2 regions of the Streptomyces sp. NPDC104367 genome follow, and region 2 is predicted to be linked to the other one. Evidence: predicted binding sites of a transcription regulator. Region 2 holds the regulator's gene; the other holds the start of a gene.
What was found. The regulator HrcA, encoded in region 2, represses chaperone genes, less so after heat shock. The targets are predictions, from matches to a motif close to TTNGCACTCNGNNNNNCNGAGTGCNAA.
Positions count from the first base shown of each region.

Region 1 (11,244 bases), on a different contig from region 2:
AGCGAGCTGATGCGCCTCGGACAGAGCCTGAACGGCCTGACCTCGGACCACGTCAGGACGGTGATGATGCCCGTGGTCACCGCGCCCTCCGACCCCAACCGGGTGGTCGCCGAGGAACCGGCGGCGAGCAAGCTCTGGAAGTCGCTCGGGTAGGTCCGGCGTGGCCCGGCGGGGGTCGGCGTGGCCCCGCGTGGCCCCGCGTGGCCCGGCGAGGTCCCGCGTGGCCCGGAAAAAACTTCGGGAGATCCCTGAGGGCGTGTCGATCCCGGCCCTGGCCGTTCGACGCAAGGGTGAGAGGCGGGGAAAGCGCCCCGCCGCCCTACCGAAGGAGTCACCATGCCCCGTTACCTGTCGCTCGTGCGGATCGACGAGGCCACCGCCCCCGCCGAGGGCCCCAGCGAGGAGCTGATGCAGCGCATGGGCGAGCTGATCGAGGAGGTCACCAAGGCCGGCGTGATGCTGGACACCGCCGGGCTGACGCCGTCCGCCGAGGGCACCCGGGTGCGCTGGGAGGGCGGCCGGCTCTCCGTCACCGACGGGCCGTTCACCGAGTCCAAGGAGGTGATCGGCGGTTACGCGATCATGCAGTGCAAGGACCGGGCCGAGGCGCTGGAGTGGGCCAAGCGGTTCGTGAAGGTGCACGAGGACTTCTGGACGGTGACCTGCGAGGTGCGGGAGATCGCGGAGGGCTGAGGGGCTTTCCCCGGTTGTCGTGGCCGTCCGGCCGGCCCCGGTGTCGAATGGGGGCTGTGAGCACACCGCCCTCCGCCGGGGCCGACCCGCGGCACGCCATCGAGACCGTCTTCCGCCTGGAGTCGCCCCGCGTGATCGCCGGCGTCGCCCGGATCGTCCGGGACGTCGGCATCGCGGAGGAACTGGCGCAGGACGCCCTGGTGGCCGCCCTGGAGCAGTGGCCCCGGGACGGGGTGCCCGACAACCCGGGCGCCTGGCTCATGGCCACCGCCCGCCATCGCGCCGTCGACCTGGTCCGGCGCCGGGAGAACTACGCCCGCAAGCTCGCGGAGATCGGCCGCGGCACCGAGACGGCCGTCGCGCCCGAGGAGCCCGCCGACCCGGACGGCATCGACGACGACCTGCTCCGGCTGGTCTTCACCACCTGCCACCCGGCGCTGTCCCCGCAGGCCCGCACCGCCCTCACCCTCCGCCTTCTCGGCGGCCTGAGCACCGCCGAGATCGCCCGCGCGTTCCTCGTCCCCGAGCCGACCGTCGCCCAGCGCATCGTCCGCGCGAAGCGCACCCTCGCGACCCGGAACATCGGCTTCGAGGTGCCCTGCGGACCCGACCGCGAGGCCCGTCTCGGCTCGGTCCTGGACGTCATCTACCTGATCTACAAAGAGGGTTACGCGGCCACCGCGGGCGACGACTGGCTGCGGCCCTCGCTGTGCGAGGACGCCCTCCGGCTGGCCCGGGTGCTGGCCTCCCTGATGCCGAAGGAGCCCGAGGTGCACGCGCTCGCCTCGCTCCTGGAGTTCCAGTCCTCCCGCACGGCCGCCCGCACCGGTCCCGACGGCGAGCCCGTCCTGCTCCGGGACCAGAACCGCCGCCGCTGGAACCGCATGCTCGTCGCCCGCGGCATCCGGGCCCTGGCCCGCGCCGACGCCGCCTCGGCCGGCGCCCCGGGGCCGTACGCGCTCCAGGCGGCCATCGCGGCCTGCCACGCGCACGCGTACACCTACGAGGAGACCGACTGGAGGACGATCGCCACCCTCTACGCGCTCCTGTCGGCCCGCGCCCCGTCCCCGGTCGTCGAGCTGAACCGGGCGGTCGCCGTGTCGATGGCCGAGGGCCCGGCCGCGGCCCTGCGCATCGTGGACGGGCTGACGGCCGAGCCCGCCCTGCGCGACTACCACCTCCTCCCCAGCGTCCGCGGTGACCTCCTGTCCCGCCTCGGCCGCACGGCGGAGGCCCGCACCGAGTTCGAACGGGCGGCGGCCCTCACCCACAACGCACGAGAGCGCGCACTGCTGCTGCGCCGGGCACAGGACGCCTAGCTAGGGGCGGGCCGGGTGGCCCACCAGCATCGTGGGGGCGCCGGCCACCCGGGTCAGGAACACCGTCGCCGCGTTCGGGCCCTGGGGCCTGACCTTCCGGCGCAGTTCCTCCGGCTCCACGGCCGAGCCGCGCTTCTTCACGGTGAGGTTCCCGACCCCGCGCTCCCGCAGCAGGGCCTTCAGCTTCTTGACGTTGAAGGGCAGCCGGTCGGTGATCTCGTACGGCGTCGCGTACCCGGTGGGGGTGAGCGCGTCGGCGGTGACGTACGCGATCGTCGGGTCGACCAGGCCGCCGTCGAGCCGTTCGGCCACCTCGGCGACCAGATGGGCGCGGATGACGGCGCCGTCCGGCTCGTAGAGGTAGCGGCCGACGGGGCGGACGGCCGGGTCGGGCAGGCCCTTCCCGAGGAGCGTGCGCGGACCGGGCAGGAGGGTGGCGCGGACCGCGCCCGGCTCGGTCCCGAACCACAGGACCGCCTCCTTCACGTCGCCCCCGTCCGAGATCCACTCCGCCTCGGCGTCCGCCGGGACCGCCTCGTGCGGGATGCCCGGGGCGACCTTCAGCGCGGCGGTGGCCGCCGTGCGGGCCGCCCCGACCGCCCAGGACAGCGGCGGGGAGTAGGCCTCCGGGTCGAAGATCCGGCCGCGGCCGCCGCGCCGGGCCGGGTCGACGAAGACGGCGTCGTAGGCGGCCGTGTCGATCTCCGTGACGTCGGCCTCGCGGACCTCGACCAGCCCGGCGAGGCCGAGCGCGTCGGCGTTGGCGCGGGCGGCGGCGGCCGCCGCCGGGTCCCGGTCCACGGCCAGCACCCGGATGCCGGCCCGGGCGAGCGCGATCGCGTCGCCGCCGATCCCGCAGCACAGGTCGGCCACCGAGGTCACCCCGAGCGCCTTCAGCCGGTCCGCCCGGTACGCGGCCACGCTCGCCCGCGTCGACTGCTCGACCCCGTTCGGCGTGAAGAACATCCGGCCCGCGTCCGCGTCCCCGAACTTCGCCGCCGCCCGCTGCCGCAGCCGGGCCTGGCCCAGCGCCGCCGACACCAGGTCGGCGGGGTGCGTGCGGCGCAGCCGGGTGGCCACGGCGAGCTCGTCGGCGGGCGCGGTGCCGCGCACCTCGTCGAGGAGGGCGCGGCCTTCGGGGGTGAGGAGCGGGGCGAGGTGGTCGTTCACCGGGTCATTGTCGGCCAGTCGGTGGATGGTTCGCCTCCGGCGGCGGTTTCTGCCGGGGTTCCGGGCGGGGGACTGGAAGGATCCGACGCCATGCGAGTAGTCGTACAAAATGACAAAAATGGATTCAAGAAGGGCGGGACGGGTCTCGCGGTCCTCGCCCTCTCCGCCGTCGTCGTCTCCGGCTGCGCCGGGCCGACGCAAGAGGCCGACGTCCACCCCGCCGCGGGCCAGCAGGCCCACCGCGCCCCCGCTCCCGCCCCCGACTCCCGTGCCGCCCTGGTCGCCGCCGCCAGGCGCTGGGGGCTGGACGCGGTCCCGCTCAAGCCGCCGGCCCCGCCGGAGCACAAGCCGACGATCACCGCTCGCGACGGCTTCGAGGTGGACGGGCAGGTGGAGGACGACCTGCCCCCGGTCTTCACCACCGTCCCGACCAAGCAGAAGGTCCTCTTCCTCACCATCGACGACGGGGCGAACAAGGACCCCGACTTCCTGCGGATGATGGACCAGCTGAAGATCCCCTACACGGCGTTCCTCAGCAACTACCTGGTCAAGGACGACTACGGCTTCTTCCGCAAGATGCAGTCCGAGGGCCACACCCTCAACAACCACACCCTGACCCACCCCTACCTGCCCGGGCTCTCCTACGAGGAGCAGAAGAACGAGATCTGCGGCATGCAGGCGATCATGAAGAAGCAGTTCGGCAAGGCGCCGACGGTCTTCCGCCCGCCCTACGGCAACTACAACGGCGACACCCTGCGCGCCGCCAAGTCCTGCGGCATCAAGTACGCGCCGATCTGGGACGAGGAGGTGTTCGTCGACCACTGGGAGTACCGCGAGTGGGACCGCGGCCTGCACCCCGGCGACATCGTGCTCACCCACTTCCGGGGCCGCGACGACTGGGACGGCACCATGGTCGACGACATGCGCCGCTTCCTGAACAAGGTCACCCGCGAGGGCTACGCGGTGGCGCGCCTGGAGGACTACCTGTGAGGCGGCCGAGGGCGACGGCCGCGTTCCTGACCGCCGCCCTCCTGGCCGTCTGCGCCTGTGCCTGCGCCCAGTCCGTCGACCCCATCGAACGGCTGGGCAAGAAGGCGGCCGACCGGGTACGACCGCACGGCCCGGCCGCCGAACAGCCCTACCGCCACTGGGGCCTCAGCGCCCCGCTGCCGGCCGCCCCGCACCCGCCGGCCCGCCCGCTCGCCGCCCGCACCACCCTGCCCCCGGTCGTCGACCGCGTCCCGACCGCCGACAAGGTGGTCTTCCTCACCTACGACGACGGCGCCGAGAGGGACCCCCGCTTCGTGGACATGGTCCGCGAACTGCGCCTGCCGGTGAGCATGTTCCTCACGGACAGCGTGGTCGGCCCCGGCTACGGCCACTTCGCCCGGCTCCGCTCCGTCGGCGCCAGCGTCCAGAACCACACCCTGGACCACCCGGCCATGCCCGGCCTGCCCTACGCCGGCCAGCGCGCCGAGATCTGCGGCCAGCAGGAGAAGCTCAAGTCCCGCTTCGGCATCCGCCCCCGCCTCTTCCGCCCGCCCTACGGCACCTACGACACCACCACGCTGCGCGCGGCGGCCGACTGCGGCGTCACGGCGGTGGTCCTGTGGCGGGCGGCCGTGACGGCCGACGGCATCACCTACCGCAAGGGCGAGAAGCGGCTGCGCCCCGGGGACATCGTCCTGGTCGGCCAGGACGAGGCCCCGGGCCCCACCCTGCGCGAGCGCACCACCCGCCTGCTGCGCCGAGCCCAGGCGAGCGGGCTTACGGTGGCGCGGCTGGAGGACTACCTGTAGGCGGGATTTCCGGCGCCGCGCCAGCGGCAATTGGCACTCCGCTTGACCGAGTGCTAATCGCGGTCATAGTCTCGGCTCTGGCACTCGGCAGATGAGAGTGCCAACAAAGCGACGGGCAGGTCCGGCACCCGCGACGACGGATCGACCTGGTCGCCACCTCAGACAGTTAACCCCGTGAGATCTCCGAAGGGGGAGGTCGGATCGTGACGACCGCCAGCTCCAAGGTTGCCATCAAGCCGCTTGAGGACCGCATTGTGGTCCAGCCGCTCGACGCCGAGCAGACCACGGCCTCCGGCCTGGTCATCCCGGACACCGCGAAGGAGAAGCCCCAGGAGGGCGCCGTCCTCGCCGTGGGCCCGGGCCGTTTCGAGAACGGCGAGCGCCTGCCGCTCGACGTCAAGGTCGGCGACGTCGTGCTGTACAGCAAGTACGGCGGCACCGAGGTGAAGTACAACGGCGACGAGTACCTCGTCCTCTCGGCTCGCGACGTGCTCGCGATCATCGAGAAGTAATTCACCCAGTTCTGCAGTGAACTGCGCCCCTGGCCCCGCGACCTTGTGAAGCCGGGTGCCGGGGGCGCAGTTCGTTTCTTTCAAGCTTTCCGAGAGGGCTGAACCGCTCCCATGGCGAAGATCCTGAAGTTCGACGAGGACGCCCGTCGCGCCCTTGAGCGCGGCGTCAACAAGCTTGCCGACACGGTGAAGGTGACGATCGGCCCCAAGGGCCGCAACGTCGTCATCGACAAGAAGTTCGGCGCCCCCACCATCACCAACGACGGTGTCACCATCGCCCGCGAGGTCGAGATCGAGGACCCGTACGAGAACCTGGGCGCCCAGCTGGTGAAGGAGGTGGCGACCAAGACCAACGACATCGCGGGTGACGGTACGACCACCGCCACCGTGCTGGCCCAGGCGCTCGTCCGCGAGGGTCTGAAGAACGTCGCCGCGGGTGCCTCCCCGGCCGCCCTGAAGAAGGGCATCGACGCCGCCGTCGCCGCCGTCTCCGAGGACCTCCTCGCCTCGGCCCGCGCGATCGAGGACAAGTCCGACATCGCCGCCGTCGCCGCGCTGTCCGCCCAGGACCAGCAGGTCGGCGAGCTCATCGCCGAGGCGATGGACAAGGTCGGCAAGGACGGTGTCATCACCGTCGAGGAGTCCAACACCTTCGGTCTGGAGCTGGACTTCACCGAGGGCATGGCCTTCGACAAGGGCTACCTGTCGCCGTACTTCGTGACGGACCAGGAGCGCATGGAGGCCGTCCTCGAGGACCCCTACATCCTCATCAACCAGGGCAAGATCGGCTCCATCGCCGACCTGCTGCCGCTGCTGGAGAAGGTCATCCAGTCCGGCGCCTCCAAGCCGCTGCTGATCATCGCCGAGGACGTCGAGGGCGAGGCCCTCTCCACCCTGGTCGTGAACAAGATCCGCGGCACCTTCAACGCGGTCGCGGTCAAGGCCCCCGGCTTCGGTGACCGCCGCAAGGCGATGCTCCAGGACCTCGCGATCCTCACCGGCGCCACGGTCATCTCCGAGGAGGTCGGCCTCAAGCTCGACCAGGTCGGCCTGGACGTGCTGGGCTCCGCCCGCCGCGTCACCGTCACCAAGGACGACACCACGGTCGTCGACGGTGCCGGCGACTCCGAGGCCGTCGTCGGGCGCGTCGCCCAGATCAAGGCCGAGATCGAGAACACCGACTCCGACTGGGACCGCGAGAAGCTCCAGGAGCGCCTCGCCAAGCTGGCCGGCGGCGTGTGCGTGATCAAGGTCGGCGCCGCCACCGAGGTGGAGCTGAAGGAGAAGAAGCACCGTCTGGAGGACGCCATCTCCGCGACCCGCGCCGCGGTCGAGGAGGGCATCGTCTCCGGTGGCGGCTCCGCGCTCGTCCACGCCGTGAAGGTCCTGGAGGACAACCTCGGCAAGACCGGCGACGAGGCCACCGGTGTCTCCGTGGTCCGCAAGGCCGCCGTCGAGCCGCTGCGCTGGATCGCCGAGAACGCCGGCCTGGAGGGCTACGTCATCGTCTCCAAGGTCGCCGAGCTGGAGAAGGGCAACGGCTACAACGCCGCCACCGGCGAGTACGGCGACCTGGTCAAGGCCGGCGTCATCGACCCGGTCAAGGTCACCCGCTCCGCCCTGGAGAACGCCGCCTCCATCGCCTCCCTGCTCCTGACGACCGAGACCCTGGTCGTCGAGAAGAAGGAAGAGGAGGAGCCCGCCGCGGGTCACTCCCACGGCCACGCCCACTGAGCGTCGCCACGGCACGTCACGAAGCCCCCGTCCCCGGTCGTCCGCCGGGAACGGGGGCTTCGCCCCTCGCGGGCTTTCACTGTGGTCTCAGTTCTCCAGCGCGTCCAGTGCGCCGAGCTGACCCATCAGCCCGAGCCGGTCGTACTGCCACCAGCCCTCGGCGATCTTCCCGCTGTCGTCGAAGCGGTGAATGGTCGTCCCGGACATGGTCACCTGCCGTCCGGTGTTCGGCAGCCCCATGAACTCCGCCTTCTGCACCCCGGTCCAGAGCCACCGGGTGCACACCCGGTCCTCCTGCGCCATCTGGTCCTCGACGAGGAACGTGAAGTCGAAGGCGCCCCGCCACATCTCCATCTCGCGCCGCAACGCGTCCATGCCGATGATGTCCTGCCCGTCGGCCGGGTCGTGGCCGTGGTAGTCCTCGGTGACCAGACCGTGCAGCGGAGGCAGCGGACCGGCCGCGCCGATCGTCTCCAGGTACCGTCGCGCGGTACCCGCGTACAGCCGCTCGTCCCGCACCACGTCCAGGTCGGTGAAGACCGGCATCTCGTCGCAGAGCCCGAGCATCTGGTGGAAGATCCGGTCGGTCTCCGGGAGCCGCGAGTTCCGCATCGCCTCCTCGTACGACGGGAACTCCACGATCTCGACGACGTGCGACGCGTCGGAGCGGTCCTGGCCGACCACCGCGTGCGACGCCGTCCGCTTCCCCTTGGTCTGCTCGACCCACCTGTCCATGAGCCGGTCCATCTCGTCGAACCGGCTGGTCCTGCACTCGATGAGCTGCACGAACGTCATGACACCGCCTCCGGCCCCCCTGGGTCCGGTACCTCACGCCCATTTTCCCACCGGGGCGCGGCTACTGCGGCCCGTACCTGCGGCCCGTCCGCGAGCTGATGCCGCCCACCAGGCCGCGCGGGGCCAGCTTCGCCAGGCCCGTGAGGATCTTGTAACGGGGGTCCGGGATCGACAGCGTCCTGCCCCGGGACAGGTCCGCCAGGGCCGCCTCGACCAGTTTGTCGGCGTCCAGCCACATCCAGCCCGGGATGTTGTCCGTGCCCATCCCGGCCCGCTGGTGGAACTCGGTCCGCACGAAACCGGGCGCCAGCGCCATCAGCCGCACCCCGCTGCCGTCGAGGTCGCGCGCCGCGCCCTGGGTGAACTGCACGACCCACGACTTGGACGCCCCGTAGGTGCCGCGCGGCACGAAGGCCGCCACCGACGCCACGTTCACGACACCGCCGCGCCCGCGCTCGCGCATCGCCTCCGCCGCCGCGGCCGTCAGCCGCAGCACCGCCTCGCAGTGCACCTTGAGCATGCGCAGCTCGTCCGCCATCGGCACGTCCAGGAAACGGCCCTTGTTGCCGAAGCCGGCGTTGTTGATCAACAGGTCGACCGGGTTCTTCCGGTCGCCGAGACGGCCGGCGACCGCCTCGATGCCGGCGTCCTCGGCGAGGTCGGCGGTGAGCACCTCCGCCTCGATCCCGTGCCGGTCGTGCAACTCGGTCGCCTGCTCGCGCAGCCGCTTGGTGTCCCGGGCCACCAGGACGAGGTTGTGCCCGTCAGCAGCCAGCCGCCGCGCGAAGGCGGCACCGATCCCCGCGGTGGATCCCGTAATCAGAGCCGTTGTCATGGCCCAAGGGTAGTTACCCGGACTGACGGCGTCCGCTGCCCGCACCAGCTCTCCCGAAGCGTGAAGTGCCGGTGAACGGCGAACACGTGACGCCCGCTCACTCGCCCCGGTCCGCCACGTACTTCCGCGCCCGGGCCAGCGCCTCGGGGTGCAGCGCCTCGCCCGCCGCGAGAATCCGCGGCAGCAGCTCCCGCTCCGTGGTGACCGCGCGGAACTGCATCGCCGCCGTCACCCCGTGCTCCGGCCGGTGGACGATCTCGATCGGGTCGCCGGCCCGGATCTCACCCGGCTCGATCACCCGGAGGTAGGCACCGGACGCACCCTTCCGCGTGAACCTTCGCACCCACCCCCGCTCGCCCAGATGGCCCTGGAAAGTACGGCACGGGATGCGCCCGGAGGTGACCTCCAGTACGACCTCGGAACCGACCCGCCAGCGCTCGCCGATCAGCGCATGCGACACGTTCAGCCCGTTTGTCGTGAGGTTCTCACCGAAACAGCCGTTCGGCAGCGTCCGGCCGAGCTCCGCGCCCCACTCGTCGAGGTCCTCGCGCGCGTACGCGTACACGGCCTGGTCGTCACCGCCGTGATGGCGCAGGTCGCACACGGCGTCCCCGGCCAGCCCGCTGCCCGTGACCCCCTTCGCCCCGGGCGCCGCCACCCGCACCGGGCCGTCCACCGGCCGCTTGTCGATGCCGGTCACACCGTCCTTGTGGTCCGTGTACGGCACCGCACGCGCGCGTCCGACGTTCACCGAGAGAAGCTCCATGACTCCGACGGTACGGGACCCTTCCCAAAGTATCGACGCGTTATGGGGCGTCGTACCCAAGTCCGGCTTATGCTCGAAGTGTGATCGAGGCCCGTCATCTCCGCGTCCTGCGCGCCGTCGCCACCACCGGTTCCTTCTCGGCGGCGGGGCGTGAGCTGGGCTGCACCCAGCCCGCCGTCAGCCAGCAGATGAAGGCGCTGGAGACCTCCGTCGGCACCCCGCTGCTGGTCCGCAGCGGCCGTGAGATGCGGCTGACCCAGGCCGGCGAGGCCCTGGTCAGGCACGCCTCCGGGATCCTCGCCGGGCTCACCGCCGCCGAGGAGGAGGTCGCCGCGATCGCCGGGCTGCGCGCGGGCCGGGTCCGGCTGGTCTCCTTCCCGAGCGGCAGCTCCACCCTGGTCCCGACGGCTCTCGCCGCCCTGCGCGCGGCCCACCCCGGCACCCGCGTCTCCCTGGAGGAGGCCGAGCCCCCGAAGTCCGTGGAACTGCTGCGCGACGGCGACTGCGACATCGCGCTGGCCTTCCGCTACGAGAGCGCGGCGGGCGCGGAGGAGTGGGACGACCTGGTCGTACGGCCGCTGCTGACCGACCGCCTGGTCGCCCTGGTGCCCGACCGGCACCGGCTCGCGCGCGCCGGGTCGGTCGCCCTCGGGGAACTCGCCGGCGAGCCCTGGATCGCGGGCTGCCCGCGCTGCCGGGGACAGCTCGTGGAGGCGTGCGGGAGCGCGGGCTTCACCCCCCGCATCGACTTCGCCACCGACGACTACCCGGCCGTGGTCGGCCTGGTCGGCGCGGGTCTGGGCGTCGCCGTCCTGCCCCAGCTGGCCGTCGAGTCGGTGCGCCCCAGGGGTGCCCGCACGGTGACGCTGGAGCCCGCGGTGCGGCGCGAGATCGTCGCCCTCACCCTGCCCGACCTGGCGCAGGTGCCGGCCGTCGCGGCGACGCTGGAGCAGCTGGGCCGGGCAGCCGAGAGGCCGGCCTAGCGCGCGTCGGCGGCCGGCCGGGACACGTTGTCCAAGAGAGTGAAGAAACGTTCTTTCATGTGTCGGAGGCGGAGCCGCCGCTGGTCGTCGACGCCGACACCAGCCTGTTGCGCGCCCGCCCCATGAGCTCTTCGCGCTCGTCCTCGGTCAGGCCGCCCCACACGCCGTACGGTTCGCGGACCGCCAGCGCGTGCGCCGCGCACTCCGCGCGGACCGGGCACCTCATGCAGACCTCCTTGGCCGAGTTCTCACGGGCACTCCGAGCCGCCCCGCGCTCGCCCTCGGGATGGAAGAAGAGCGAGCTGTCCACCCCGCGACAGGCGGCGAGGAGCTGCCAGTCCCACAGGTCCGCGTTCGGTCCGGGAAGGCGGGAGAAATCTGCCATTACGTGACCCCTTGTAGCCGTTCTGGGCGGATACGGTGCCAACGACCGTACATCTCCGGTCTAGAGAGATGAAAATATGACTCATTGGCAATCTAGCCCCAGACACCGTGAAACGGGAAGAAAAAGGGCTAAATGGGGCATTGGTTGTGATGAAAAGTTGAGGGTCTGACGTCCATGTCTGCACCGTGTCCGCCCCCTCACGTAGAGTGCCGAAGACGGCATGCAGCCCCGTAACTCTTTCGAGTGACCGTCG
Region 1 is NZ_JBVJND010000028.1:24,348-35,591, forward strand. It holds gene ACZ619_RS33385 (LCP family protein) at 1-153, shown strand, start outside; gene ACZ619_RS33390 (YciI family protein) at 337-693, shown strand; gene ACZ619_RS33395 (RNA polymerase sigma factor) at 741-2,012, shown strand; gene ACZ619_RS33400 (THUMP-like domain-containing protein) at 2,013-3,182, opposite strand; gene ACZ619_RS33405 (polysaccharide deacetylase family protein) at 3,273-4,172, shown strand; gene ACZ619_RS33410 (polysaccharide deacetylase family protein) at 4,169-4,981, shown strand; gene groES (co-chaperone GroES) at 5,185-5,493, shown strand; gene groL (chaperonin GroEL) at 5,605-7,227, shown strand; gene ACZ619_RS33425 (ester cyclase) at 7,315-8,022, opposite strand; gene ACZ619_RS33430 (SDR family NAD(P)-dependent oxidoreductase) at 8,084-8,857, opposite strand; gene ACZ619_RS33435 (MOSC domain-containing protein) at 8,955-9,623, opposite strand; gene ACZ619_RS33440 (LysR family transcriptional regulator) at 9,704-10,606, shown strand; gene ACZ619_RS33445 (WhiB family transcriptional regulator) at 10,662-10,991, opposite strand.
Region 1: groES (co-chaperone GroES) is a predicted target of HrcA. The motif match lies at 5,012-5,038, and genes of this name have one in related genera.

Region 2 (11,244 bases):
CGGCGAGCACGGCGTCCCGGTCGAGGAAGGTGGACTCGATGACGAGCATGTCGCAGCCCTCGGCGAGGGCGTGCACGCCCTCGCACAGCCGGGTGTCCATGACGAACGCGAACCGCTGGCCCCGGCGCACCTCGCTGACCCGGTCCAGGGTGACGTCCCCGAGAACGCCGTCGCGCTGGATCCGGCCGACGTCGGGCCCCGTGATGCCGAGCGCGGCGAGCCGTTCGGGCAGCATGCGGCGGCCGTCGGGCTCGACGAGCCGGTAGCCGTACGACTCCACGGGGTGGGACAGCCGATGCGCCTGGAGCGTGTACGACCGGGTGGCGGCGAGGTCGCCGTCCGCGTCGACCGGGGCCTCGGTGACGCCGACGGTCTCGCGGTAGGCGGTGGCGTAGCGCAGGCGTTCGAAGAAGTGCCGCCCGGACTTGGGGTAGTGGGCGGTGACCGGGTGCGGGACCCGGTCGAGGTTGATGCGCTGGACGACCCCGGCGAGGCCGAGGCTGTGGTCGCCGTGGAAGTGGGTGACGCAGATCCGGTGGAGGTCGTGGGCGGCGACACCGGCCCGCAGCATCTGCCGCTGGGTGCCCTCGCCGGGGTCGAAGAGGATGCCCTCGCCGTCCCAGCGCAGCAGGTAGCCGTTGTGGTTGCGGTGCCGGGTGGGGACCTGGCTGGCGGTGCCGAGGACCACCAGTTCGCGTACGGACACGACCGGTTACCCGGGCGGCCAGGTCAGACCGCGGCCGCCCAGGACGTGGGCGTGGGCGTGCCAGACGGTCTGGCCGGCGCCGCTGCCGGTGTTGAAGACGATGCGGTAGCTCTCCAGCCTGTCCTCGTCGGCGACGGCCCGCGCCTCGCGCAGCAGGTCGGCGGCGACGGCGGGTTCGCCCGCGGCGAGTTCGGCCGCGTCCCGGTAGTGGACCCTGGGGATCACCAGGACGTGGGTGGGCGCCTGGGGGTTGATGTCCCGGAAGGCGACGGTGGTGTCCGTCTCCCGGACGATCGTCGCGGGCACATGGCCTGCGACGATCTTGCAGAAGAGGCAGTCGTCCTGGGGTTCCCCTGGCATGCTCGCTCCTCACCCGGTGATCGGTTTCCCGGGCATCGTATCGTCGTCGGGTGCGGGTGCGATGTCGCTGGTCGCGCGGTTCCCCGCGCCCCGGGGCGGGACCCGGCGCCCCTCGTCAGCCCGGCAGCGTCGGCGGAGTCTTCGCCGGAGCCGTCTCCAGTGCCTCCAGCGCGAGGCGGACGGCCTCGTCCAGCTGGGGGTCGCGGCCCGCGCCCCAGTCCTGCGGGGTCTGGACGACCTCCACGTCCGGGTCGACGCCGTGGTTCTCCACGCCCCAGCCGTAACCCTCCAGCCAGAACGCGTACTTCGGCTGGGTGACCAGGGTTCCGTCGACCAGGCGGTAGCGGCTGTCGATGCCGATCACGCCGCCCCAGGTGCGGGTGCCGACGACCGGGCCGATGCCGAGCGCCTTGACCGCCGCGTTGACGATGTCGCCGTCGGAGCCGGAGAACTCGTTGGCGACGACGACCACGGGCCCGCGGGGCGCGTCCCCCGGGTAGCTGACGGGGCGCATGCCGCGCGGCACGTCCCAGCCGACGATCCGCCGGGCGAGCTTCTCGACGACGAGCTGCGAGGTGTGGCCGCCGCGGTTCTCGCGGACGTCCACGACGATGCCCTCGTGGGCCATCTCCACGCTGAGGTCGCGGTGGATCTGGGCCCAGCCGGGCGCCTGCATGTCGGGGACGTGGAGGTAGCCGAGGCGGCCGCCGGAGGCCTCGCGGACACGGGCCCGGCGGTCGGCGACCCAGGCGTGGTAGCGCAGGGGTTCCTCGTCGGCGACCGGGACGACGACGGGGTGGCGCAGTTCGCCGCCGCCGGCCGGGGACACGGTCAGCTCGACGGCCTTGCCCGCGGTGCCGACGAGGAGCGGTCCGGGGCCGGTCACCGGGTCGACGGGGCGGCCGGCGACGGCCACGATCGCGTCGCCGGGGCGTACCGCGACGCCGGGCGCGGCGAGCGGGGAGCGGGCGCCGGGGTCGGAGGTCTCGGCGGGCAGCACGCGGTCGACGCGCCAGGCGCCGTCCGCGTGCCGGGAGATGTCGGCGCCGAGCAGGCCCTGGCGGGGGCCGCGACCGTACCCGCCGTTCGGGGTGACGTAGGCGTGCGAGGTGCCGAGTTCGCCCTGGACCTCCCAGAGCAGGTCGACGAGGTCGTCGTGGGTGGCGACCTGGTCGACGAGCGGACGGTAGCGGTCCAGGACGCCGTTCCAGTCGACGCCGCCGAGGTCGGGCCGCCAGAACTGGTCGCGCATGATGCGGCCGGTCTCGTCGAACATCTGCCGCCACTCGGCGGCCGGGTCGACGGTCTGGCGGACCCGGGACAGGTCGACGGTGATGTTCGCGTCGCTGTCCTCGTCGCCCGGCGCGCGGCGGTCGCTGGGCACGACCTTGAGCTTGCCGTCGGTCCACAGCAGGACGCGCTTGCCGTCGCCGCTGACCTCGAAGTGGTCGGCGTCGGAGGCGAGGTACTCGATGCGCCGCTGGACGAGGTCGTAGCGCTCCAGGCCGGTCTTGGGGCCGGAGTCGTCGGGGTGGGCGCGGGAGACCCCGAGGACGCCGCGCACCGGGTGGCTGAGCCAGAGCACGCCGTCCTTGGCGGCGCGCAGCCCGGAGTAGCGGCCGGCCTCGACCGGGAAGGGCACGATCCGGTCGGCGAGGCCCTCCAGGTCGATCCGGGTCGCGGGGGTGCCCTCGGCGTCCGGGGTCTCGTCCTTGTCGGGCGTCTCGAAGGGGCGGCCGTGGCGCTGCGGGCCGAACGGGGAGGGCGTGGCGGCGGCCAGGGTGATCAGGTGCGGGCGGTCGCCGACCACGAAGGCCAGGTCGAAGACGTGCTCGTCGTAGACCGGGTCGAAGGAGCGGGTGGAGAGGAACGCCAGGTGCTTGCCGTCGCGGGTGAAGACGGGGTCGTAGTCCTTGAAGCGCAGCGGGGTCGCCTCGGTGACCGTGAGGTCGGTGGTGTGGGCGACGCGGAGCTGGGCGAGGGAGCCGGGGCCGGGGTGGGACCAGGCGAGCCAGCCCGAGTCGGGCGAGAAGGCCAGTCCGCGGACCTCGCCGTCCTCGCTGCGGTCGGCCTCGCGGACCTCGCCGCTCTCGCGTTCGACGAGGAGCAGGCGTCCGTCGTGGGCGGCGACGGCGACCCGGGCGCCGTCGGGGGCGACGGCGAGCTCCAGGACCCGGCCGAGCTGTCCGGCGGCGATCCGGCGCGGGGTGGAGCCGGGCGCGAGGCCGGTGGCGGGGGCGAACTCCAGGGCGTCCTCGCCCTCTGCGTCGGTGACCCACACCACCCACTCCTCGCCGTCGGCGCGGAAGGCGACGGGCAGCCGGGCGCGGACCCCCGGCCGGGCGGCGAGGGCGCGGGCCGGGCCGGAGCGGTGGGTCACCCAGTGCACACCGCCGCGGACGCAGACGGCGCTGCCGCGCGCGGTGTGGTCGGGCGAGGCTTCCCCGAGCCAGCGGGCCGCGCTGACCGGACGCGGCTGCCGGTCCACCCGGGGCCCGCCGAGCCGGACGTCCAGCAGGCGCGGTTCGGCGCCGTCCAGGTCGTCCAGCAGCCAGAGTCCGCCGGCCGAGGCGTAGACGACCCGGGTGCCGTCACCGGCGGCGTGCCGGGCGTAGAAACCGTCGAGCGGGGTGTGGCGGCGCAGGTCGGAGCCGTCGGCGAGGGAGGAGTACAGGGCGCCGGTGCCCTCGTGGTCGGAGAGGAAGGCGATCCGGTCGCCCGCCCACACCGGGTACTCCAGGTTCCCGTCGAGGTCCTCGTGGAGCCGTACGAACTCGCCGTCGCCCTCGCGGTCGATCCACAGCTTGCCCGCCGTGCCGCCCCGGTACCGCTTCCACCAGGCCGCCTCCCGGCCCATCGGCGCGGACAGCAGCACGGTGGCGGGCCCGTGGGCGACATGGCCGACCGGGCCGTGGGGCAGGACCTCGGAGGGGCCGCCGTCGAGCGGGACGGTGCGGGCCCAGCTGCGCCGGAGGCCGGCCTGGCCGTAGGTGCTGACGGCGAGGATCCGGCCGTCGCCGGTCCAGCCGCGCACCTGGGTGCGGGAACTGCCCCAGTACGTCAGCCGGGTGGAGGTGCCGCCGTCGACCGGCGCGACATGGATCTCGGGGGCGCCGTCGCGGGTGGAGGTCCAGGCGACGGTGGTCCCGTCGGGGGAGATCCGCGGCAGGGTCACCGGGACGTTGTCGGCGCTGACCCGCCAGGCCCGGCCGCCGTCCAGGGGCGCGAGCCACACGTCGTCCTCGGCGGTGAAGGCGACCAGGTCGCCGTGGACATGGGGAAATCGGAGGTAGGACCGCGGTCCTGTCGCTGCACCCTGAGTCACCCGCTCAGCCTATGCACGCGGCGCGTCCGGGGCGCCCGATTTCGATCACTTGCCCTGCACGGGGGAACACTTGGGGTCGCTCTCGCACCAGATCGTTCTCGTGACGGTCACGGTGGGGCCCGGCTGCTGCCCGTACGTCGGCGGCCGGTAGGTGCTGTACGTCGGCCCGGGCGTGGCGTCGCAGTTGCCGAGGCCCTTGACGTGGAACCACTCCTTGCCGCCGACCTTCGCGACCAGGTTCCCGCGCACGCACGCCCCGCCGACGGCCCTGGTGACCTTCCCGGTGACGGTGATGTCCCGGCCGTCCTTGGTCCTGCCCTTGCAGTCGACGGAGACCACGGTCGTCTCGGACGGCGACGGCGACGGCGTCCCCGTGGCCTTGGCGGCGGAGCCGTAGGAGCCGGTGCAGGTGAGCCAACTGACGTCGACGTGCTGCCGTTTCAGCTCGGCGGTGGCGGTCTGGTCGGTGGTGTACGCGACGGTCGCGGAGTTGAGGTCGCCCGGCTGGCAGGCCACCATCGCGGCGGCGCCCAGCACGACGAGTCCCGTCATGGCCGCCACCCTGGTGCCGCGCGGCCGGCGCCCGATGCGCATCGAAGCCCCCATGACCGGCAGCCTGCCACCGTCCCGCCCGCGGCGGTAGGGGGCGTGCGGTCACTCACGTGTTCGGCCGTGTCCCCCGGGAGGGCGGACGGCCGCTGACGGCGGCCGCCGTCAGGTGCGCAGCAGCAGCCACTCCTGGAGCTCCACCAGGTTCCCCTCCGGGTCCTTGAGGTGGGCGACGCGCATGCGTGCGGTCATCGGCGCCGGGCCGTGCACCAGGACCGCGCCGCGCGCGGTGATCCGCTCGCAGTAGGCGTCGAGGTCGTCGACGCGCAGCACCACCAGGGAGCGGTGCCCGGTCGCCGTCTCCCCCAGCTCGCCCAGCACCTCGGCCATCATCGCCCGGTCCTGGAGCGCGATCCCGGCGGACCCGGCGTGCGGGCTGAACTTCTCGTACGGCCCCTGGGCCGCCCCCGACTGCGGCCGCAGCCCGAGCACCTCGGCGTAGAAGCGGTAGCAGGCGGCGAAGTCGGTGACCAGGAGCCGGACTTGGGCGAGTTCCACGGTACGTTCCCCCGGGTGTCGTGCGGCTGTCGTGCGGCTTCGGTTCGGGTGTCGTGTGCGGCTGTCGTGGGGGTCAGGACCAGCGGCCGGTGCGGCCGAGGAGGAGGGCCGCGGCCGCCGTGCCGGCGGTCGAGGTGCGCAGCACGGTGGGGCCCAGCGTGTACGCCTTCGCGCCGGCTTCCTCGAAGAGCGCCAACTCGTCCCGGGCGACGCCCCCTTCGGGCCCGACGACCAGCACGATCTCGCCCTCGGCGGGCAGTTCGGCCGTGGCCAGCGGCCGGCCGGCGTGCGCGAAGTCGGAGTGCAGCACGGCGGCGAGGTCGGCCCGGGCGAGCAGCGCCGCGACCTGCCTGGTGGACGCCGCGTCCGCGACCTCCGGGAAGCGCACCCGGCGGGACTGCTTGCCTGCCTCACGGGCGGTGGCCCGCCACTTCGCGAGCGACTTCAGGCCCCGCTCGCCCTTCCACTGGGTGATGCAGCGGGCGGCCTGCCAGGGCACGACGGCGTCGACGCCGACCTCGGTCATGGTCTCCACGGCGACCTCGCCGCGGTCGCCCTTGGGCAGCGCCTGGACGACGGTGATCCGGGGCGCCGGCGGGGGCTCCTCGCTCACCGTCGTCAGACGCACGACCAGCCGGTCCCTGCCCTCGGCGGCGATCACGTCGCACAGCGCCCAGCGGCCGGCGCCGTCGGTGAGGACGACCTCCTCACCGGTCTTGAGCCGCTTCACGGAGACCGCGTGCCGCCCCTCGGGCCCGTCCAGGACGTACTGCCCCGAGCCGTCCGCGCGCAGGTCCTCGACGACGAAGACGGGGGCCGTCACCGGTCCTCCCCCTCCCCCTTCGTCGACAACGCCGTCGACGCCGCGGCGAGCTCCTCGGCGAGGGTCTCCACCAGCTGCGCGGCGGGCAGGTCCCGGGCCATCCGGTGCCCCTGCCCGGCCCACAGGGCCATGCCCTGCGCGTCCCCGGCCTTCGCGGCGGCCTTGCGCAGCGGCGAGGTGAGGTGGTGGACCTCCGGGTAGGCGGCGGGCGCGTACGGGCCGTGCTCGCGCATGAAGCGGTTGACCAGGCCGCGCGCGGGCCGCCCGGAGAACGCCCGGGTCAGCGCGGTCCGGGTGAACAGCGGGTTGGTCAGCGCCTGCTTGTGGACGTCGGCGGCGCCGGACTCGGGGGTGGCCAGGAAGGCGGTGCCCAGCTGGGCCGCGCCCGCCCCCGCGGCGAGCACGGCGGCGATCTGGCTGCCGCGCATGATGCCGCCGGCGGCGACGACGGGAAGGTCCACCGCCTCCCGTATCCCGGCGATCAGCGACAGCAGCCCGATCCCGGACCCGTCGTTCTCCTGGACGTCCCGGTGGGTGCCCTGGTGGCCGCCGGCCTCCACGCCCTGCGCGATCACCGCGTCCGCCCCGGCCCGCTCCACGGCCAGGGCCTCCTCGACGGTGGTGGCGGTGACCAGGGTGAGGGTCCCGGCACGGCGCAGCGAGTCCAGTACCTCGCGGGCCGGCACACCGAAGTGGAAGGAGACGGCCGCCACCGGGTTGTCGAGCAGGACGGCCAGCTTGGCGTCGTACCCGTCGTCCCGGCCGCTGTCCGGGTCACCGAGCTCGGTGTCGTACCAGGCGGCCTCACCGGCCAGCTGGTGCGCGTAGACCTCCACGGCCCCCGACTCGGCGTGCTCGGGCTGCGGCATGAAGACGTTCACGCCGAAGGGGCGGCCGGTCAGCCCCCGCAACTGCTTGATCTCCTGGTACATCCCGTCGGCGGTCTTGTACCCGGCGGCCAGGAACCCCAGCCCGCCCGCCCCGGACACGGCGGCGGCGAGCTGCGGCACGGAGACCCCGCCCGCCATGGGGGCCTGCACGATCGGAAGAGGGAAGAGATCGGTCAGCGCGGAGGACATGACGGCATGTTGTCACGTCCTTCGAACAAGTCCGAATCGGGCCGCCCCCTTGGCACATGCCAGAAATTCCGGCCTCACCAGGGGCGGAGTCGGCCCGGCTCCGCCCCGGCGCCGTCAGCGCCCGTTGAACGCGTCCTTCAGGCGGCTGAACAGTCCCTGCTGGCCCGGCTGGAACTGCCCCGTGGGCCGCTCCTCGCCGCGCAGCTTGGCCAGCTCGCGCAGCAGCCGCTCCTGCTCGGGGTCGAGCTTGGTCGGCGTCTGCACCTCGACGTGGACGATCAGGTCGCCCCGGCCGCCGCCACGCAGATGCGTGATCCCGCGGCCGTGCAGCGGGATCGACTGCCCGGACTGGGTGCCCGGCCGGATGTCGACCTCCTCCATCCCGTCCAGCGTCTCCAGCGGCACCTTCGTGCCGAGGGAGGCCGCCGTCATCGGGATCGTCACCGTGCAGTGCAGGTCGTCGCCGCGCCGCTGGAACGTGGAGTGCGGCAGCTCGTGGATCTCGACGTACAGGTCACCGGCGGGACCGCCGCCGGGCCCGACCTCGCCCTCGCCGGCCAGCTGGATGCGCGTGCCGTTGTCGACACCGGCCGGGATCTTCACGGTCAGCGTCCGCCGCGACCGCACCCGCCCGTCGCCCGCGCACTCGGGGCACGGCGTCGGCACGACGGTCCCGAAGCCCTGGCACTGCGGACACGGCCGCGAGGTCATGACCTGCCCGAGGAAGGACCGCGTCACCTGCGAGACCTCACCCCGGCCCCGGCACATGTCACAGGTCTGGGCGGAGGTGCCCGGCGCCGCGCCCTCACCGTTGCAGGTGTTGCAGACGACGGCAGTGTCGACCTGGATGTCCTTGGTCGTGCCGAAGGCCGCCTCGTCGAGCTCGACCTCGATCCGGATCATGGCGTCCTGGCCGCGGCGGGTGCGCGAGCGCGGACCGCGCTGCGACGCCGTACCGAAGAACGCGTCCATGATGTCCGAGAAGTTCCCGAAGCCACCGGCCCCGAAGCCGCCCGCGCCCCCGCCGCCGCTCTGCGACAGCGGGTCCCCGCCCAGGTCGTAGACCTGCTTCTTCTGCGGGTCGGAGAGCACCTCGTAAGCGGCGTTGATCTCCTTGAACCGCTCCTGGGTCTTCGGGTCCGGATTGACGTCCGGGTGCAGCTCGCGAGCGAGCCGACGGAAGGCCTTCTTGATCTCTTCCTGCGACGCGTCGCGGCGCACGCCGAGAACGGCGTAGTAGTCCGTGGCCACTTACGACTCCGCCAGGATCTGTCCGACGTACCGTGCCACCGCTCGTACCGCTCCCATCGTTCCCGGGTAATCCATGCGGGTCGGTCCGACCACGCCGAGTTTGGCGAGTGCCTCGCCGCCCGAACCGTAGCCGACCGACACCACGGACGTGGAGTTGAGTCCCTCATAGGCGTTCTCGTGACCGATGCGTACGGTCATGCCCGAATCCCCGGCCTCGCCAAGGAGCTTGAGGAGGACGACATGTTCCTCCAGCGCCTCCAGGACGGGCCGGATCATGAGGGGAAAGTCATGTCCGAAGCGGGTGAGATTGGCGGTTCCGCCGATCACCAGCCGCTCCTCGTTCTCCTCGACGAGCGTCTCCAGCAGGGTGGAGAGCACCGCCGAGACCGTGCCGCGGTCCTCGACGTCGAAGGCCTCCGGCAGATCCTCCACCAGCCGGGGGACGTCCGAGAAGCGGCGCCCCGCGACCCGGCTGTTCAGCCGCGCCCGCAGATCCGCCAGGGACGCCTCCCCGAAGGGCGCCGGGCAGTCGACCATCCGCTGCTCGACCCGCCCGGTGTCGGTGATCAGCACCAGCATCAGCCGGGCCGGAGCGAGCGCCAGCAGTTCCACATGTCGCACGGTGGACCGCGTCAGCGACGGGTACTGCACGACCGCCACCTGCCGCGTCAGCTGCGCGAGCAGCCGGACCGTGCGCGCGACGACGTCGTCGAGATCGACGGCGCCGTCGAGGAAGTTCTGGATCGCCCGCCGCTCGGGCGCGCTCATCGGCTTGACGCCGGCGAGCTTGTCGACGAACAGCCGGTAGCCCTTGTCGGTCGGGATCCGCCCGGCGCTGGTGTGCGGCTGGGCGATGTACCCCTCGTCCTCCAGGGCGGCCATGTCGTTGCGCACGGTCGCCGGGGACACGCCGAGGTTGTGGCGCTCGGTCAGCGCCTTCGACCCGACCGGTTCCTCGGTGCCGACGTAGTCCTGGACGATGGCGCGCAGCACCTGAAGCCTGCGTTCACTCAGCATCCGGCGCCACACCTCCAGAAAGTCGTCCCCGCGGCCTTTCGGGTCCTTCGGGTCTTTCGTCTGGCACTCTGCGAGTTCGAGTGCCAGCATCCCCGGCCCAGTGTACGGCCGTCGGGTACTGACTGGGCAAGGTCGGCCAGGACCCGTGACGTTCTACGACTAGCGTCGCGGCATGACGGTGACTTGGGAAGAGCTGGGCTGGGAGCGGGTGGCCGAGGGCGTCGGCCGGTGCCGGCTGCCGGGCTGGGACTGCACTGCGGGGCTGGTCCTCGGCCCGGACACGGCCCTGATGGTGGACGCCGGTTCCAGCCTGGCGGAGGGCGCGCGGCTGCGGGTGGAGGCGCAGGCGCTGGCCGACCGGCGTGTGACCCATCTCGCGCTGACCCATCCGCACTTCGACCACGTCCTCGGCGCGGCCGCGTTCGCCGGGACGGACCTGTACGCGGCGGTGGGCACGGACGCGGTGTTCACCCACGACCGCGAGGAGCTGCGCCTGGACGCGGTCCGCAACGGCCTGCCCGCCTCGCAGGCGGCGGAGGCGGCCGACGCCCTCCCCCTGCCGCGCCACCTGGTCTCCGGCGAGTGGACCCTCGGCCTCGGCGACGGCCGCCAGGTGCTGCTGGCCAACGTGGGCCCCGGCCACACCGCGCACGACCTCGCGGTCCTCGTCCCCGGCGACCCCGAGGTGGTCTTCTGCGGGGACCTGGTGGAGGAGTCCGGCGATCCGCAGGCCGGCCCCGACGCCGTGCCGTCCCGGTGGCCGGCGGCCCTGGACCGGCTCCTGGCGCTGGGCGGCGAACGCGCCCTGTACGTGCCCGGTCACGGAGCGGTGGTGGACGCCGCGTTCGTCCGGGCCCAGCGCGACGCACTGGCCGCTCGTTTCGGCGTGTCGCGGTGACCCGGGGCGGGCTTCTCCTATCGTCATCCGAATGCGCCAGTACTCCGCCGACCTGACCCCGCCGTGGAAGAAGCCGAAGCCGGTGCCGGAGGTGGCCGCCGAACCGGGTCTGGTGGTGGAGGAGCCCGGGACGGGTTTCTGCGGCGCGGTGATCCGCTGCGAGGCGGGCACGGTCACCCTGGAGGACCGCTTCGGCAAGCACCGCGTCTTCCCGCTGGAGCCGCGCGGCTTCCTCCTGGAGGGCCGCGCCGTCACCCTCGTACGCCCCACGGCGGCGCCCGCGCGTCCCGCCCGCACCGCCTCCGGTTCGGTCGCCGTGCCCGGCGCACGCGCGCGTGTCGCCCGCGCGGGCCGCATCTACGTCGAGGGCCGTCACGACGCGGAACTGGTCGAGAAGGTCTGGGGCGACGACCTGCGGGTCGAGGGCGTCGTGGTGGAGTACCTGGAGGGCGTCGACGACCTGCCGTCGATCGTCGCCGAGTTCGCCCCCGGCCCGGACGCGCGGCTGGGCGTCCTGGTGGACCACCTGGTGCCGGGCACCAAGGAATGGCGCATCGCGCAGTCGGTGACGGACGAGCACGCCCTGGTGGTCGGCCACCCGTACATCGACATCTGGGAGGCCGTGAAACCCGCCGCCCTGGGCATCGACGCCTGGCCCCGCGTCCCGCACGGCCAGGA
Region 2 is NZ_JBVJND010000026.1:45,699-56,942, forward strand. It holds gene ACZ619_RS32365 (ribonuclease Z) at 1-706, opposite strand, end outside; gene ACZ619_RS32370 (histidine triad nucleotide-binding protein) at 713-1,066, opposite strand; gene ACZ619_RS32375 (S41 family peptidase) at 1,182-4,391, opposite strand; gene ACZ619_RS32380 (hypothetical protein) at 4,437-4,943, opposite strand; gene ACZ619_RS32385 (VOC family protein) at 5,106-5,498, opposite strand; gene ACZ619_RS32390 (16S rRNA (uracil(1498)-N(3))-methyltransferase) at 5,572-6,321, opposite strand; gene ACZ619_RS32395 (nitronate monooxygenase) at 6,318-7,400, opposite strand; gene dnaJ (molecular chaperone DnaJ) at 7,515-8,651, opposite strand; gene hrcA (heat-inducible transcriptional repressor HrcA) at 8,652-9,668, opposite strand; gene ACZ619_RS32410 (MBL fold metallo-hydrolase) at 9,841-10,566, shown strand; gene ACZ619_RS32415 (DUF3097 domain-containing protein) at 10,598-11,244, shown strand, end outside.